4 regions of the Neobacillus sedimentimangrovi genome follow, and region 2 is predicted to be linked to each of the others. Evidence: predicted binding sites of a transcription regulator. Region 2 holds the regulator's gene; each other region holds the start of a gene.
The links. The regulator Rex, encoded in region 2, represses fermentation and respiration genes when NADH is low (regulators of the CRP and FNR family bind a similar motif). The targets are predictions, from matches to a motif close to TTGTGAAATATTTCACAA.
Positions count from the first base shown of each region.

Region 1: the regulator Rex is predicted to act here: its motif matches at 1,788-1,805, upstream of GZA11_RS08790 (L-lactate dehydrogenase).
Region 3: the regulator Rex is predicted to act here: its motif matches at 2,416-2,433, upstream of qoxA (cytochrome aa3 quinol oxidase subunit II).
Region 4: the regulator Rex is predicted to act here: its motif matches at 2,102-2,119, upstream of ric (iron-sulfur cluster repair di-iron protein).

Region 1 covers NZ_JAAFZF010000020.1:42,424-47,237, reverse strand. Annotated here, with positions in the region: gene GZA11_RS08800 (PadR family transcriptional regulator) at 523-855, shown strand; gene GZA11_RS08795 (hypothetical protein) at 845-1,432, shown strand; gene GZA11_RS08790 (L-lactate dehydrogenase) at 1,885-2,820, shown strand; gene GZA11_RS08785 (L-lactate permease) at 2,866-4,437, shown strand; gene GZA11_RS08780 (bifunctional helix-turn-helix transcriptional regulator/GNAT family N-acetyltransferase) at 4,617-4,814, shown strand, end outside.
Region 2 covers NZ_JAAFZF010000015.1:4,724-9,537, reverse strand. Annotated here, with positions in the region: gene groL (chaperonin GroEL) at 1-890, opposite strand, end outside; gene groES (co-chaperone GroES) at 944-1,228, opposite strand; gene GZA11_RS07160 (CPBP family intramembrane glutamic endopeptidase) at 1,506-2,228, shown strand; gene GZA11_RS07155 (YdiK family protein) at 2,228-2,428, shown strand; gene GZA11_RS07150 (redox-sensing transcriptional repressor Rex) at 2,573-3,229, opposite strand; gene moaC (cyclic pyranopterin monophosphate synthase MoaC) at 3,259-3,747, opposite strand; gene GZA11_RS07140 (ABC-F family ATP-binding cassette domain-containing protein) at 3,889-4,814, shown strand, end outside.
Region 3 covers NZ_JAAFZF010000001.1:11,209-16,022, reverse strand. Annotated here, with positions in the region: gene qoxB (cytochrome aa3 quinol oxidase subunit I) at 1-1,319, opposite strand, end outside; gene qoxA (cytochrome aa3 quinol oxidase subunit II) at 1,374-2,297, opposite strand; gene GZA11_RS00115 (hypothetical protein) at 2,884-3,177, shown strand; gene dacB (D-alanyl-D-alanine carboxypeptidase/D-alanyl-D-alanine endopeptidase) at 3,263-4,714, opposite strand; gene GZA11_RS00105 (LysM peptidoglycan-binding domain-containing protein) at 4,802-4,814, opposite strand, start outside.
Region 4 covers NZ_JAAFZF010000005.1:56,602-61,415, reverse strand. Annotated here, with positions in the region: gene GZA11_RS03695 (YjzC family protein) at 1-1, opposite strand, end outside; gene mobB (molybdopterin-guanine dinucleotide biosynthesis protein B) at 180-710, opposite strand; gene GZA11_RS03685 (molybdopterin molybdotransferase MoeA) at 698-1,963, opposite strand; gene ric (iron-sulfur cluster repair di-iron protein) at 2,188-2,886, shown strand; gene moaA (GTP 3',8-cyclase MoaA) at 3,141-4,157, opposite strand; gene GZA11_RS03670 (Crp/Fnr family transcriptional regulator) at 4,444-4,814, shown strand, end outside.

The DNA.
Region 1 (4,814 bases), on a different contig from region 2:
TAAACAGGTGAAACTGTTAAACTATTATAGATGTGAAATAATTTATCAAAAATAAATAAGTATATCGATATTTATAGTTGAGGGCACTCTTAGTTAGAGTGCCCTTTTTGTCAGCAATGTTTTTCTTTACATTTACCAATAGCCAAAATATAACAGATCTCCCTGTGCTAGGTAGAATGGGGATTTTGAAGCAAAATGAAAAACCAAATTAAAACTAAAAAAATCACCTGAATACAGTTATTTTCCAATGAATGCCCGTTTGTTGAATTGTGCATTTTGGGGCGTAGAGATAAGCCCTGTCCTTTTGTTTATATAATGTTTGAACCATTAGTCGTTGGAGAGAGTGTGAAGTCGGATATTGAAATATTTTTATAAGGTTAGGGAAATATGTCAAAAAATATATAACAACGAATTTATTGAATAGTATTGATCAGTTTACTACTCTATATTATTATATAGTAGTACTCAATATTATTGATTACCAACAATGTTGAATACCAATGGGGTGATTTTCTGGAGAACATGAGTGTAATACTCAAAGGCGTATTGGAAGGGATAGTGTTAGAAATTATCAGTCACGGCGAAATATATGGTTATGAGATTGCCAAAAAATTACGCCTATTGGGCTTTGAAGAACTTGCAGAAGCTACTGTGTATGCGTTGTTGCTTAGACTTGAAAAAAACAAACTAGTTCATATTACAAAAAAACCTTCGGAATTAGGTCCTCCAAGAAAGTTTTATACCCTAAACGAACGAGGTCGTGAGGCATTATCTTCTTTTTGGGTAAGATGGGACTTTTTGGTTGATCGTATTGAAATGATAAGAAAGGAAGGGATGAATAAGAATGAACTTTAGTAATGAAATGAAAGAAAAAATTAAACAGTTTGCCAAGGAGCAGTCTCAATATTATTTAGAAGAAGCTGAGATGACTTACTTAGAAAAGTTGCAACATCAAATTGGTCAGACGAAAAGAAAGGTTACAAATAAACTGTCTAAACTGAAGACCCGTTCAAATGTATCAATTGATGTACAAAATGATTTGATTCTCTATATGAGTGATTATATGAATGATTTGATGGAAAATGGGGTTTCCGAACAAGAAGCATTTGAACGTGCGAAAGAGGAATTGAAGTTTCAAAGTGAAACTACCAGGTCCTCTGATTTGAAGGATAAGTTTGTTGAGTACTATGAAAATTTCAATCCTGCTGATCATGAAGCAATCGGTCTATTTTATGCTGGATTTATGTTTTTTGGTATTTCTGTTGGTGGATTAATTGGATTTATTGCTAGCGGTGGTCGAGATCTATTCCTTTCTGGTGGTTGGATTGACACACTAATTGGTACTGCCGTTGGAGGAATCATTGGAATTGGATTAGGCCTTATCAGTAATGCCATTATTGTGTTAAAGAAAAAAGGGGAAAACAAGTTGTGATTGCTTCATTTGATAGAAAAACTTATTAGAAAATTTTCTTAAGAAGAATTGAACAGTGAAAATATGGGGGCAAAATGTAAGCACCGCTTTAAATGGATACTAGGATTGTATCTGTTTAAGGAGGTGCTTTGTGTTTATAGGATTTGTTTGTATACGGGCTATATGGTTTTTTCATACATATAACTCTACCCTCATGATCATTGTCCATCTAGCAATAGAAAGATGTAAAGCACAGTTAAAAGGGAATTCATAAAGCACATGAGAAGGGGGAAATTTGTCATACTTTTGACAAATTGTAATCGAATACATTTCCAAATTACGGTTGAGTTATGAGTCGTAAAGACATATAATTTAATTGTGAAATATTTCACAAACTATTTTCCCGACTGGTTATTATTCTGGGGGATAGGAATAATAACCATAAACCATTTATTAGTAGGAGATGAGTTTAAATGGATTTAACACAAGGAAGCAAAGTGATTTTAATTGGAACAGGTTCAGTTGGATCAAGTTATGCGTATGCATTAATGAATCAAGGCTTGTGTAGTGAACTAGTTCTAATCGATATAAATGAGAAAAAAGCAAAAGGGGATGTGAAGGACTTAAATCATGGTGTGCTTTATGCACCTAGTACGATGAAAATTAAATTTGGTACGTACGAAGAGTGTAAGGATGCAGCGATTGTCGTATTATGTGCGGGAGTGGCGCAAAAACCTGGAGAAACAAGATTGGATTTAGTTAATAAAAATATGAAGATATTTGAGTCCATTGTAAAAAGTGTAATGGAGACGGGTTTTAATGGCATTTTCTTAGTAGCAACAAATCCAGTTGATATTTTGTCCTATGCCACATGGAAATTCTCAGGTCTTCCAAAAGAGAGAGTCATTGGATCTGGTACGATTTTAGATTCTGCAAGATTCCGCCATTTATTAGCACAAGAATTTGGAGTAACTCCAACAAGTGTCCATGGTTATATTATTGGTGAACATGGAGATTCAGAGCTTGCTGTCTGGAGTTCTGCCAATATTTCTGGCAATCCTATTGCACCTCAATTAACAGAGGAAAGAAAAAATGAAATTTTTGCTGAAGTACGTGATGCCGCATATGAAATCATCGAAGCAAAAGGGGCGACTTATTATGGAATTGCAATGGGGCTGGCTAGAATAACAAAAGCGATCTTAAGAGATGAGGACGTCGTTTTACCTGTTAGTACATTATTAAATGGTGAATACGGGTATGAGGATGTATATATTGGCGTTCCAACAGTCATTAATCGAAAAGGGGCAGTGAAAATTATAGAGTTATCACTAGATGACCAAGAAAGGGAAAGACTTAGAAATTCTATTGCAACATTGAAAAAAATACAAGATCCATTTTGGAAGAAGTAATTGACTCGGCAGTAACTATATTTCACTTCAAAGGAGTTCATCAACATGTTAGTTGAGTCATTCAATCCTTTTCATCATATTGGTATTTCCGCTCTTGTAGCGGCAATACCAATCCTGTTATTTCTATTATGCTTAACTGTCTTTCGAATGAAAGGTATTTATGCGGCTTTACTGAATTTAGTCGTTACCTTTATTATTGCTACTGCTTGCTTTCAATTGCCAATGGGAGAAGCTATCGGAAGTGTAATACAAGGTACGATTCAAGGAATTTGGCCGATAGGCTATATTATTATAACAGCTGTTTGGTTATACAAGCTCTCTGTAGAATCAGGGAGGTTTGACGTCATACGTGCGAGTATTGCCGGAATCTCTCAAGACCAGCGTCTCCAGTTACTATTAATAGGTTTTTGTTTTAATGCTTTTTTAGAAGGTGCAGCTGGTTTCGGTGTTCCCATTGCTATCTGTGCGGTATTACTAGCATCTTTAGGCTTTCATCCATTGCAAGCGGCCATGCTTTGCTTAATTGCCAATGGGGCTTCAGGTGCATTTGGAGCTATTGGAATCCCGGTAGCCATTACTGGTACATTAGGATTGGAAGGGATCACTTCCATGGATGTATCGATGATGACTGCCCTAACTCTACCTATTATTAATTTTACTATTCCATTTTTACTAATTTTTTTAATAGATGGAATAAAAGGTATAAAAGAAGTTTTACCAGCTATTTTAGTTGTATCTGCTGTATATACAGTCACACAATTAATGATAACTGTCTTTTTAGGCCCAGAATTAGCAGATATTATACCTTCTTTATTAGCAATGGGAGCTCTTGCAATCTTTTTAAATAAGTGGCAGCCGAAAAATATCTTTTTCATGAATGGTAAAAAAGTAGAGGTAGAAAAATACTCCCTTGCAAAAATTGCTAAGGCTTGGTCACCTTTCTATTTATTAAGTATATTTGTTCTCATTTGGAGTTTACCATTATTCAAATCTTTATTTGCAGAAGGAGAAGTGTTGGCTTCAACCAATCTTTTATTTACAATCCCAGGATCATCATTAAGTTCCAGTATTGGGTTAATTAGTGCGACTGGTACAGCGGTTTTCTTGGCCGGAATAACGACAATCATAACTTCTAAAGGTATTGGTTTTAATAAAGGATTTCAACTATTAAAAACGACCATGAAAGAATTTTGGATTCCAATTGCGATGATTTGTGCTGTTTTAGCTATTGCCAAATTAATGACCTATGCGGGTTTAACAGCAGTATTAGGAGAAGCGGTTGCAACAACCGGTAAAGGATTCCCATTATTATCCCCTATATTAGGTTGGATCGGGGTATTTATGACAGGATCGGTTGTCAATAACAATACATTATTTGCTTCCATTCAAGCTACTGCTGGTAATATTATCGGGACGAATCCTTCATTATTAGTTGCTGCTAACACTGCAGGCGGAGTAATGGCAAAATTGATCTCACCACAATCGATTGCCATTGCAACGGCATCTGTAGGAGAAGTAGGAAAAGAATCTGAGTTAACGAAAATGACCTTGAAATACAGTTTTGGATTATTACTATTTGTCTGTGTTTGGACGCTAATTCTATCATTCCTTTTCTAAAAAATATTAATATAAGGTAGTATTTTTCAAAAGAAAACCAATGATTAATCGGGTATTTTCCAACAGGAAGCCCGATTTTTTTTTATCTTTTAACTATTTAGTTGACTATGTCAATTAATTGTTTGACTCAGTCAACTATTTTTATGTATATTGTAAATAATAATAAAGGGGTGATAATTGTGAATATTAATACACTTAACAACAAGATTGATCAAGTTCGTAAGTTTAATAGATTTTTTACACGAAAAATAGGAGCCTTGCGTGAAGGGTTATTGCACAGTTCTTTTTCCTTAACTGAAGTGCGGATTCTCTTTGAAATTGCGAATGGTAATAATCCAACAGCAACTAAGTTAAGACGTGAGCTAGGCCTAGATGCC
Region 2 (4,814 bases):
TCACCACCAGTTAATGTAGCGATGTCTTCAAGCATTGCTTTACGACGGTCACCAAAGCCTGGAGCCTTAACAGCTACTGCATTGAATGTACCGCGAAGCTTGTTCAATACTAGAGTAGCAAGTGCTTCACCTTCAATATCTTCAGCAATTAAAAGTAATGGTTTACCTTGTTGTACAACTTGCTCAAGAACTGGAAGAATTTCTTGAATGTTTGAGATCTTCTTATCAGTGATTAAAATGTATGGATTTTCTAAAACAGCTTCCATTTTGTCTGTGTTAGTTACCATGTATGGAGAAGCGTAACCACGATCAAATTGCATACCTTCAACTACATCTAACTCAGTAGTGAAGCCTTTAGATTCTTCGATTGTGATAACACCGTCGTTACCAACACGTTCCATTGCTTCAGCGATTAATTGGCCAACTTCTTCGTCAGCAGCAGAGATTGAAGCAACTTGTGCGATTGAAGATTTACCTTCGATTGGCTTGGAGATTGCTTTTAATTCTTCAACAGCAGTAGCTACTGCTTTTTCAATACCTTTGCGGATGCCCATTGGGTTCGCACCAGCAGTAACGTTCTTTAAGCCTTCGCGGATCATTGCTTGAGCAAGAACAGTTGCAGTTGTTGTACCGTCACCGGCAACATCGTTTGTTTTGCTTGCAACTTCAGCAACAAGCTTTGCACCCATGTTTTCAAATGCATCTTCTAATTCGATTTCTTTTGCAATTGTTACACCATCGTTAGTGATAAGTGGAGAACCAAATTTTTTCTCAAGAACCACGTTACGTCCTTTAGGTCCAAGAGTTACTTTTACTGCATTTGCAAGTGTATCTACACCGCGAAGCATCGCACGGCGAGCGTCTTCACTAAACTTAATCTCTTTAGCCATGTTAAAGAACCTCCTCGTATATTAGAAACTTGTTATTTTTTAAGTCTTAAATCTTACTCTACTACAGCAAGAATATCACTTTCACGTAAAATTAAGTATTCAGTACCTTGGTATTTCACTTCAGTACCTGCGTATTTTGAGAAGATGATGCGATCGCCTACAGAAACTTCAACAGCTACGCGCTCACCGTTGTCAAGCACGCGGCCAGTACCTACAGCTACAACTTTTCCTTCCTGAGGCTTTTCTTTTGCTGTATCAGGTAAAACGATACCGCTTGCAGTTTTTTCTTCTGTTTCAACTAGTTCGATGATAATGCGATCACCTAATGGTCTTAACACTAAAAACAACCTCCTCAAATCTATGTGCTCATAATTCATTGTTAGCACTCACACTCAATGAGTGCTAACACAATTATTATAATAAAGAATCTAAAAATCTTTTGCAAGTATCATGTTTAAATTTTTTTGAAAAAGTATGTATTTTTTTTCCACCCTACTATCGTATGTAAATAATTGAATATTTATTTCGCTTTTTTAAAACGTATTCTACATTGAAACTAAATGACTTTTAACGTTAGAATGGTAATAAAATAATAGAACTAAAGGAGACATACTATTGAAAAAGGAATATTGGATTATTTTAATTGTGTATATTTGTATGCATCTATCCAACTTAGTAGCGATTCCTTTATTGATGATTAGCTTTAAATTTACGGGTGTGGATCCGGGATTAGCTACTCCTATTTGGCTCATCGCTAGTTTTACTATTGCGCTTATCATTATTTTATTTATATTAAGAAAAGAAATAAGAACTGGAGGGAAAAGTGAAAGAAGCTTATCAGCGGGGAGCTTGATCAAGTGGGCCATTTTAGGATTTTTTCTCGCCTTATTTGCCCAGTATGCAGCTGCTATAATAGAAAATCTTCTCGGTATTGAAATGGGCTCTGAAAATACCCAGCAAATATTAGGCATTATTGAAACCTTTCCACTTGCCGTCCTAGTTACCAGTATTATTGGGCCGATTTTAGAAGAGATTGTTTTTCGAAAAATTATTTTCGGAGCTTTACATAAAAGGTTTCATTTCTTTATCGCAGCATTAATTAGTTCTGTTATTTTTGCTATCGTTCATATGGAGCCAGTACATATTCTCATTTATTCTTCAATGGGCTTTTCATTTGCTTATCTATATGTAAAAACTAAAACCATTCTTGTACCGATTTTTGCCCATGTATCGATGAATACATTGGTCGTATTGGTGCAGTCTGTTTACAAAGAAGACATTGAGCGACTGCTTAAAGAGGCAGAAGCGGTTCAAAACTTTATCGGAGGATTCTTCTAATGAGACGTTCACCTTTGTTTTCCGGATTAATCTACTTCCTACTTGGAAGCTTATTTACCTATTTTGCAATTGAGGATGTCCAAAATAATGGCTGGGGTTTTTTCAGCTATCTCTTGGTCATCCTCGCCACTTTTGATTTTGGCTCCGGCCTAAAAATGATCCACTTTCATTTTAAATATAAGGATCAGCTCAAAAAATAAGGTGACAGGCACCGTGTAAAAAATTTACATTGTGCCTATCACCTTTTTCTTTTGATTAAGGCATGATCTTGTTTATTCCTAGGAGAATTCTATCAATTTAAAGAAAAGGACTTTTCACTTTAATAGTGAAAAGCCCTTTTAATGTTATTCCTCTATTTCCTCATTATTTGGATAATGCTTTAAAAAATATACTAATGACTGTAGCTCGATGGCCAAATCGATGTGATGAACGCGAATTGACGGAGGGACATTTAACCTCGCAGGGGTGAAATTCAAGATCCCTTTGACATTCGTTTTTACAATTTGATCAGTAATAACTTGTGCCACATTTGCAGGTACGGTTAAAATGACTACCTGGATATTTTCCTCCATCAAAATTCGTTCCAACTCATCCATGGAGTAAACCGGAACTTCTCCTATAGATGTACCAATTTTTGCAGGATCTACATCAAAGGCACACTCAATTTTTGTATTATTATTTTTTAAAAAATTATAATGTAAAAATGCAGTACCAAGGTTCCCTACCCCTATTAAGGCAACCTTTGTTAATTCATCCTGGTCAAGCGTTTTTCGGAAAAAACTGAGCAGATAATTGACATTGTAACCATATCCTTTTTTCCCCAAAGCGCCAAAATAAGAAAAATCTCTTCTTATTGTAGCTGAATCAACCTTTACCGCTTCACTAAGTTCGGCCGAAGAGACCCTTTGTTTCCCTGACGAATGCAGGTTTTTGATGAAACGATAATATAAGGGTAGCCTCTTGGCCGTTGCCTGCGGTATTTTCGTCGTTTCATTTGTCATATACTCCTTCACCCCGCACAAATTATTCATTACATTTCTCTTTTAAAATCACCATTTTTCCCGCCAGTTTTCTCTACCAAAAAAGTCGGTCCAATTACCATACCTTTATCTACTGCTTTACACATATCATAAATAGTTAAAGCACAAACAGAAGCAGCTGTGAGCGCTTCCATCTCTACACCTGTACTTCCTTTTGTTTTAACTAATGCTTCGATATGCAAAGTATATTGTCCGTTCACTATTTGTCCCCAAGAAAAACTAATATCGACACCTGTTAAGGGAATTGGGTGGCACATTGGAATAATATCCCATGTTTTTTTGGCTGCCATAATAGCCGCTACTTGAGCCACAGCCAGAACATCGCCTTTTTTCATTTCATTGTTTACTATTTTATCATAAATTTCCTTGCTAACAGTGATACTGGAACAAGCGATGGCCGTTCGTGCCGTTTCCGGCTTTTCGCTGACGTCCACCATCTTTGCTCTGCCTTGTTCATTAAAGTGAGTAAATTCAGCCATATAAAAAAAGCCTCCCATAAAATCATACAATATTTTGACCGATATGTGTGCGTAAGTTTGAACGCATGATGACATTTTTTTACTTTATTGATGACCAATCGGGAATACGGTACACTATTCCTATGTATAGAGGTGAAAATAATGATTTTATTACAAGTTAATCAACTACAAAAATATTATGGTGCTGACCTTATTTTATCGAATATAAAGCTAGAATTACAATCCCGGGACCGTGTCGCCCTTGTTGGCCGAAACGGCGCGGGAAAATCAACTTTGCTTAAGATTATCGCCGGCCAGCTCAGTTATGACGGCGGGGAAATCATTAAACCAAAGGATGTCACTATTGGCTATTTAGCCCAAAACACTGGACTAGAATCCAATTTATCCATTTGGGAGGAAATGCTGACTGTATTTGAAGAGCTTCGCACGATGGAAAAGTCCTTGCGAAGACTTGAAGAGCAAATGTCTGACCCAAGTGTTTTTGAGGATCAAGAAAAATATGAAAAAATCCTAAAAGAATATGACCAGCTTCAAGTAACATTTAAAGAGCAGGGTGGCTATCAATATGAAGCCGAAATACGGTCTGTCCTTCACGGTTTAAGCTTTCCAGATTCGTCTGTCATGATCTCCAGTTTAAGCGGTGGCCAAAAAACACGCCTCGCCTTGGGGAAACTACTATTAACAAAACCAGACATTTTAATTTTGGACGAGCCGACCAACCATCTTGATATTGAAACACTTTCCTGGCTAGAGCAATACTTACAGGGTTATGATGGTGCGATATTAATTGTCTCTCACGACCGATATTTTTTAGATAAAATCGTTACTCAAGTATATGAAATTTCCCGCACACAAATCCAACGCTACATTGGCAATTATAGCTCATATCTAGAGCAAAAGGCGGCCAATTATGAACGGGAAATGAAGCTCTATGAAAAGCAACAGGAAGAAATAGCGGCCTTAAAGGACTTTATCCAGCGGAACTTAGCACGGGCCTCTACGACAAAACGTGCCCAAAGCCGCCGAAAAAAGCTAGAGAAAATGGAAATTATGGACCGTCCATTAGG
Region 3 (4,814 bases), on a different contig from region 2:
AACATTTTTGGCCAGTAATACGTTAAGCCAGCCAACATAGCAAATACAACACCAGGAATAATGACCATATGGAAATGAGCTACTAGGAACATGGTGTTATGGTACTGATAATCAGCCGCTGACATACCAAGCATAACCCCGGTAACTCCTCCGATTGTAAACAACGGAATAAACAACAATGCATAAAGCATTGGAGTTGTTATTTCAATTTTTCCTTTATAGAGAGTAAACAGCCAGTTAAAAATCTTAACCCCTGTAGGAACTGCAATGGCCATCGTTGTGATGGAGAAGATACTATTTGTTAACGCTCCTTGACCCATTGTAAAGAAATGGTGAACCCAAACTAAGAAAGATAAGAGCGAAATGATAACCATGGAGGCAACCATCGATTTGTAGCCATATAGATTACGGCGTGCAAAAGTAGAGATTACCTCACTGTAAATTCCGAATGCTGGTAAAATCAAAATGTACACTTCAGGGTGACCCCAAACCCAAAATAGGTTAGCCCAAAGCATATCCATACCACCATTATTAGTGGTAAAGAAATGTGTTCCGAACAGACGGTCTAAAGTCCCCATCGCCAATGCGACAGTTAATACTGGAAAAGCAAAAACGATAATCACATTGGCAATTAAGGATGACCATGTGAACATAGGCATTTTCATTAATGTCATGCCAGGCGCTCTCATTTTTAATATCGTCGTAATAAAGTTAATTCCCGTCATTAACGTTCCGAGACCTGCAATTTGGATGGCAATCATATAATAGTTCGTCCCTACGGAAGTACTAAACTCATTGCCAGCAAGCGGGAAGTAAGATGTCCATCCGGCATCAGGAGAACCACCGACAACGAACGAAATATTAAATAACATGGCTCCAAAGAAGAATAACCAAAAGCTTAGTGCATTTAATCTTGGGAATGCCACATCACGAGCCCCAATTTGTAAAGGAACCACAAAGTTCATAAGCGCCATGATAAATGGCATCGCCATAAATAGGATCATAACCACTCCATGTGTGGTGAAAACTTCATTATAGTGCTGTGCATCTAGTAGTGTATTTTCCGGTACAGCCAGCTGGGCACGCATCATTAATGCATCAACACCGCCCCGGAATAGCATGAGTAAAGCGGAAATTAAATACATAATCCCGATTCGTTTATGATCTACTGTAGTTAACCATTCACGCCATAAATATCCCCATTTTTTAAAGTACGTTAGTCCAACGACGATGGCAATGATAGTCAGTACGATAGCCACCATCGATGCATAGATCGCTAGACTTGGATGGGGAATGGCAAAACGATCAAAGAAATCCATTGTTTATTGACTCCTTTCGGATTATTAAATAGGAAAATATCAAACTCTTACAAATTAATGATGATTGTGTTCTGATTTTAAAGTTGATTCGCTAGCTTCATTTTCTTCGTTACCCATTTTTGCACTGTGGGAACCATGGTTATGACCTCCATTTTCTCCTTCAGGAGGCGGTAAAAATCCTAAATGGGTTCCTGTAAAAGTTAATTGTCCAAGATGACCTGGTTCCAATAATTCATTAAATTTTTGTTCTGTTAAAGGTTTTGCCGTTCCTTTAACTTCTTTCACCCAATCGTCAAATTCATCTTGTGGCATAGCCTTTACATTAAATGTATTTTCCGCAAATCCTTTTCCACTGAAGTTAGCATTACGGCCCATATATTCCCCTGGTACATCAGCTGCTAAATGCAATGTAGTAACCATGTCTGCCATCGCATATTTTTGGCCGCCAAGCTGCGGAATCCAGAAGCTTGTTATTGGTCCGTGAGAATAAAGCTTAAACTCAATCGGGCGATCGGTAGGAATGTATAAATAATTCACTGTTTCAATGTTTTCTTCCGGATAACTAAAATGCCATTTCCAATTCGAAGATGTCGCATAAACGACTAAAGGTTTCTTGTTTTCGTATCCTTTCGGTGTAGATTCCACCGCATAATTTGATTTAACTGACATAAAAGAAAGGAATGCTACGATTAAAATGGGGATACCCACACAAATGGCTTCAACAACGATGTTGCCTTCAATGTGAGGTGGTTCATAATCCTTTCCTTGTTTTGATGCGCGATATTTTATAAGCATGTATGCTAAAAGCCCAAACACGACCAAGACAATAAATGACATGATGTAAATCGACATTTTGATGTCATTGGCTTGTACTTCTGCCTGTGGGCCTTTAGGATCTAAAACGAGTAATGATTCACATCCTGTAAGCACTGTGATAATAGTGAAAACTAAAGTCAATAAAGCACCAAACCGTTTCAAGTCAATACCCCTTTCTAGGTTTTTAGAAGGTAAAAACATATACACAATTTTTTGCAAGTGATATAAATCACACGCTAGCATTACTATCATATAATATTTTTTTCGAATGTACATTTAAATGTGAAATGTGTCACAAAATGTTCAAAAACAATAAGCAATAAATAAAAATCTCACCTTTTTTTATTGGCTTTTGTGAATGGATTATATTATTATAATAAATTCTATTTTTTTAAGCACACCTTTCAAATGGTATAAATTGCACAAAAAGGAAAGAGTTGTCTAATAAAGACAACTCTTTCCTTTTTTGTTTATTTTATTTTTTTGACATAATTTTTAACAAGAGCGTAATCAATTTTCAAATGGAATTTTACTATTTTGGGTTTGACAACTATAAAATATTTCAATGGAGATTCCCATTTCATATCTCTTCTATATTTAACCATCTCATTTATAGCCCAAATACTTCAGTCTACTTAGGCTATTATCTGATACAAAAATCTGGTTCCATACGTAAATTGTTAAGAAAGGAAGGGGATTTAACTATACCGGTGTATTCCATTCCTTTCTTGATAAGGAGGTGAAAAACATGTCTGAAATGGAATCCTCTCAAAATGAGTTTCAAAGTCCTTTTCATATAAAAAAACGAGAAGATTTTGATTTTGGGGAATTTATGTTTTTGAAACGTAATCGCCACGATGAAAAAAATCATACTGAATCTTCCTCTATGGAAACTGAATCCTCCTCACACGAGGAAATATCGTATGAAAAACCGCAAAAGGAAGATTTTTATTGTACGGAGTGGCAATGCAAAGATCATAAGCTCATACAAAGCTGCTGGAAAGACGGGAATATGTGGGTATTAAGGATCCGAAACAAATAGTAATGGAGATTATATTGGGAAAGGAACACGACCTTTCCCTATACTTTCTCCATCCTTTATTTCTTGTCTCACAACATAATCCTTTTCATTGATTAACCATAATCGAAATCAATCGGTCTTCAATTTTTTTCCCATTTGACTCATCAAGCAAGTTGTTTAAAAGGATGGAGAAAATTAATGTCTCTCCACTTTTCGTTGTTACATAACCAGATAAAGAGCTGACAGTGGTGAGTGTACCGGTCTTAGCTTTCACCCTTCCCTTTACATCAGCCGTTTTCATTCGATTACGAAGTGAACCGCCTACCATTTTCTCTGGCTCACCACTGACTGGAAGGGAATGAAGAAAAGAATGAAACCATTTTTCCTTCTGCACCGCAAACAGTAGTTGTGAAATTTGGTTAGCAGATATCAAAGTCACGTGTGAAACTCCAGATCCATCTCGTATCACCATATTGTTTGGCTGCAGACCAAATTTTTTTAATTCAGCATTTAACACTTCCAATCCCTTTTCCCAACTACCATCCCCATGAATGACCTTCCCCATTTCTTTCACCAATACTTCCGCATGAACATTATTACTTAATTTCATATATGGAACCATCAACTGAGATAATGGCATAGAGTGGTGGATAGCTAATTTGTTTGTGGTTTCAGGCACCTTCCCTATTTTGATCTTCCCTGTGAGTTTAATTCCTTGTTCTTCTAATGATTGTTTAAAAAGGGTCAGCGCATATCTCGTGGGGTTCCAGATTCCTACTTTTTCCTTAATGGTTTTTGATCCGACTGGAAGAGTTCCTTCAATAATAATGGAGTTTTTTGCATGTTCCCGCTCAATAGTGATATCCTTTTTCCCATTTGTACCTGTTGTAACAGCCTTGTTAATGATTTTCACGTAGTTGGTTTTCGGATTGACGACTACTCCTACTTTTTCCCCCTCTTTTTCTCCAGGCGTAACCTTGATTTCTATCGAACCTGTATCATACTCCGGAGTGGGTGCTGCAGTTAATGCTGAAATTTGTGCACCATAATAAGTTGTTTCATCACTCCATGGGAGGTCAATCGAATATCGGCTATTATCATACCAAGTATCATCTCCGACCAATTGTCCCTTAATTTTTTGTATTCCCTGTTTTAATAAGTCCTTAGCTAATTGATCAAAATCCGATTTTAACAGAGTCGGATCTCCTTTTCCTTTCAAATAAAGATTGCCTAGTAGTGTTTTCTTTTTCACTAGATCGTCTGTATGTACTTCCGTGGTAAAAGAATAATTTTCTCCTAGAACATTAAGGGCTGCGGCAGCTGTTAAAAGTTTCATGTTAGAGGCCGGACGAAGGCGAACATCCCCTTGATGCTGATAGAGGATTCGACCATCAGCCGCTGAACGAATGCTAATTCCACTAACTCCCCCTTGTAAATCAGGGGAATTATTTAATAAATCATTGATTCGTTCCTCCAAAACAGATGAATTAACTGCTAAGACATTGCTTGGATTGAAAGAGACAAAATATAAAGTAATGACAAAAATTAAAACTCTCATGAACAATCCGAAATCCAACCTTTCCTTTTCTGAGAGTTTGTCCAAAATTCCATTAAAAATTGGCCAATGAAAATTGGACAATCTTTTTTATTTTTTCAAA
Region 4 (4,814 bases), on a different contig from region 2:
TCATTTTCCCTCCTTATCAATATCATCTATATTATGACCATTATAAATGATAACGATTAGAGGAAGTTCCTTCTATTTTAAAGAATAGATTGTATTTTAGTCATGAAAGTATAGCTACTTTACTTCTTTTAAAGATTGACCAACCAGAGATATTCTTTCATGTTTTTCGACAATATTTCCTAAGAAATATGACGGATAAGCATTTGAATCATTTTTTGAAGTGCAGCCTCATCACTGATATGATAGCAAGGGATCATCGTTTCTTTTTCTATGGCAGCTATGATTTCATCCTTCCAATATAGTATTGCAACTACATTGGTTAAATTATGAAGTAATGGAATATCATTTTTATCCCTTAATAAAAGAATCTTAGGATATGTTTCTTGCTTGTATCCCTCCACTAAAATCAGATCTGGCTGAAAATACATAAGAAGTTTTATTTGCTGTTCTAGTCCATCAGGCACCTTATCAGCCTGGAGAATCAATCTCCCTTCACCTTCCACAAGGGATACATTTGCTCCTGCCTTTAAATACTTTGTAGAATCCTTTCCCTCCACAATATCCGGTTTACCGCCATGTCCATGATGCTTAATAACAGCTGTACGGATACTTGCATCCTTTAAACCTTCAATGAGCTTTAAAATAAATGTGGTTTTTCCACTGTTTTGATAGCCAACAATTTGAAAAATAACAGGCTTTACCAAGGCCACTCACTGCCTGTTTGATCTTCAAGTAATAGAACATCTACCTCTGATCCAGCCTGAATCCCTCTTGTACCTCCAGGAAGGATCATCAATGAATTGGCGCCTGCCAGACTCATGATAATATTTGATTTATCCAGTCCACTAGGGGAGACTCTAAGTCTGCCGCCATCGATTGTTACAGTACTTCGGACTAATCGTGTAAAAGGATTGGCTTTAGGAAAATCAACGTCTAATATTGCCTTCTCTTTTCTTAAGTGCGGTTTTTCTGTAAATAATTGCCTGCGAATAATTGGACGAACAAACAATTCAAACCCTACATAACAGGCGGAAGGATTTCCAGAAAGTCCAAATAGTAGTTTTCCATCATAATGGGCCACGGTAGTAACACTTCCTGGTCTCATTGAAACTTTATTAAATAATACTTGTGCATTTAATTTTTTATATATCTCAGGCAGGTAGTCAAAATCCCCTACAGAAACACCTCCTGTTGTAACCAACAGATCTACTTTCCCAATCACGTCCTTTACTGCCTCAAAACATGTATCAAATTCATCTGGCAGCTTACCGAAATATTGAACACTAGCACCTGCTCGTTCAATTTGGGCAGCAATCATATGGGAATTACTATTTCGAATTTTTCCAGGTAATAAAGGTTCATCAACTTCTAATAACTCAGTTCCTGTTGCAAAAAGCCCCACTATAGGCTTTTTGGCAACAGGAACCTTTTTATATCCAAATGCGGCGAGCATTGCTTGAATTCCAGGATTTATTAGGGTCCCTTTTTTGACTAAAATTTCTCCTTTTGTCGCGTCTTCACCACGAAAGGAAACATTTTCTCCCTTTTTAAAACTACGCTTAATGGACATATATGGTGTTCCATTCTTTTCATAAGTTTTAGCTACTTCAAGCATAACAACAGCATCAGTACCTTCAGGCATCATAGCGCCTGTCATAATTCTAACTGCTTGATAGTCTTTCACCACTTTATTCGAAACCATCCCAGCACCAATATGGTCAATTACTTCAAATTCAATGGGATTAGATTGTGAAGCATTCATCGTATCAACAGACCTAACAGCAAAACCATCATATGGTGCCCGATCAAAATGAGGTACATCACAAGTAGCTATCAAATCCTCTGCTAAATACCGACCATAGCTTTCTTCAATCAGTACATATTCCCTTTTACCAGTAATTTGAAATTCCATAATCTTCTTAACTGCTTCCCCAATCGGAATCGGTTGTCTTCTTTCAAACAATTTTATCGGCTCCTATCATTTAACGATCTATTCCTTTATGTTTTCAACATCATCCATTATAAACCTATCGAAAATTTGCAGACATATCAAATATCACATTTGTGAAAGTTTTTAAGAAAAAATGAAAATCTGGCGGTTATGTGATACAGGTCACCTGTTTTATTTCTAATTTCAATTATGCTTAAGTTAGAAAGCTTAATTTATTAACATAAGGAGGATTTTCCATGAATACATTTCCATTTACAACAAATTCTTTAGTGAAAGATATTGTTAACGGATTACCTAAATCAAGTGATCTTTTTAAACGATTAAGAATTGATTTTTGCTGCGGGGGAAATATTTCTCTTACCGAAGCAGCTAGACAAATTGGACAAAATCCCGATTCCATATTGGAGGAATTAAAAGCATTATTTGAAAAAAGCAATGCTCAAGAAACTGATTTAGAAGTTTGGACAAATTCTGATTCAAGCACCATTATTGACCATGTAATTTCCCATTATCACCGTGCAACAGAAGAAGAATTTAACATGCTAGGCCCTTATGTAACGAAAGTTTCAAAGGTTCATGGTGATCATCATCCAGAACTTATAAAAGTTCATGAATTATTTTTTGCATTGAAGAAAGAAATGTTAGATCATTTAGCGAAGGAAGAAGAAACGGTATTCCCAATCATTAAAAAGCTTGAAGACGGAACAATAGAGAATCGTGAAGATGCAATCAATTTAATTATCGAGCTTGAAAAAGAGCATGACCATGCTGGTGCCATTTTAAAGGAACTTCGCCAAATTACAAATGATTTTACCCCACCATCAGATGCTTGTGGTACGTATCGGTTAGTATACAAAAGGCTGGAGGAGCTTGAAGGATTAACTTTTATGCATGTACATTTAGAAAATAACATCCTATTCCCAAGATATTATTAAGAAAAGCGAAAGCGCCCTGGTCAGCGGCGTATAGCCTCCTCCCAAAAGCTATCGCTTTCGGTCGTGCGATGCTAATGCTGCCGTAGTCTTCCTTGTGGTGGTCTCCAACTGAGATAAAGGAAACACGAAGAACCAAAGGTGATTCGATGTTGACTTATCGTAGGGCGGAGACTGAAGGATACTAGCCGCTAGGGCGCTGGAGCTAGACAGAAGAATACGTTCTAATTAAAAAACTCTCCGCTTTGGAGAGTTTTTTAACCGCCAATGTATGACATTTCAATTTTTTTACGGTTATTATTCGTTTCTGCTGTTCGTTCATCTGAATAACGATCGTCCCGATGGTTCCATATCGATGAAATTCTTTCTGCAATTTCTTTATCGGATGCCCCATTTCTCATGAAATTTCGTATATCGTGGCCATTTCCATTAAATAAGCAAGTATAGATTTGGCCGTTTGCAGAAAGACGTACACGTGTACAGCTAGAACAAAATGATTCAGATACAGATGTAATAAAACCAACTTTAATATTTGTACCTTTGTAACGATAATGCTTAGCAACCTCACCAAAGTATGCCGCATCTAAGGGTTCTAATTCAAAATGTTCTTGAAGTAGGTGAAATATTTCTTTTTTGGTAACAACATCATCCATTTTCCAGCCATTCGTCGAACCAACATCCATATATTCAATATAACGTAGCTCCAAACCATTCTCTTTGCAGAATTTAGCCATTGGTATAATTTCTAAATCATTTAGGCCTTTTTTTACAACCATGTTTAATTTGACACCCAGCCCTGCTTTTTTAGCTGCCTCAATTCCTTCAAGGACAGGTGCAGTACCAATTCCACGGCCATTTATTTTTCCAAAAAGTTCATCATCCAAGCTATCTAAACTTATATTCACTCTTTTTAAACCAGCTTCTTTTAGTTTTGTAGCTAACTTAGGGAGCAGTACACCATTGGTTGTTAAACCTAGATCTTCAAGACCATTAATACAAGACAGTTTTTCAACTAGTACAGGCAAATCTTTTCTTAAAAGCGGTTCACCGCCGGTCAAACGAATCTTCTTAACCCCTAGGCTCACAAATATTTTTGCTAAACGCTCAATTTCTTCATATGACAACAGTGCACTTTTGGGAAGAAATTTAAAGTCTGGGCCAAACTGATCGGCTGGCATACAATATTGACAGCGAAAATTACAGCGATCAAAGACAGAGATTCTTAAGTCCCTTAATGGTCTATTTAATTTATCTTTAACAATGATTTTTTTCACTCGATCAACTCCATGAAATAAAAGAAGCTTTTACCTTATTGTAACAGAGATGCATATTTAATACTGTTATTTTATTCACTCTTGCTTCATTATTCTTTTTTTTGTAGTAATTAAAACTTAAATGATAAGTTTCTACCAAATTTTGTAATATCCATTAAAATTGTTATAAGTTTTCACTATATTGTCATTGTTTACCCCTATTAATAAGAAAATCCTGATATAAAATGGTACTAACGAATCATATTGTTAACACAAATTCAATAATTTTTTGTTCGAGGTGAACAGAATGACGACAACTTTGAAGCCTACGCATTCCATTGAAATAAAAGAGTTGCTTAAATTTGCTGACCGCAGATTTAGAAGTGAAAGAGGAAGATTTTTATTCCAAGAGGGAATGGTCGCTGATGAGCTTTATGTAATTATTTCCGGTAAAATACAAATTAGTAAAATTACATCTGATGGTCGGGAGCTATCCTTAAGAATATGCGGTGAAAATGAAATATGCGGTGAATTAACACTTTTTACCGATCAACCAAAATATTTATTAAGCGCGAAAGTCCTTGAAGAAGGTGAAATTGCCGCAATTAAAAAAGAAGTCATTGAAAGTGAGATTTTTCAGAATAGCAAGCTTGCCTTTGAGTTAATGAAATGGATGAG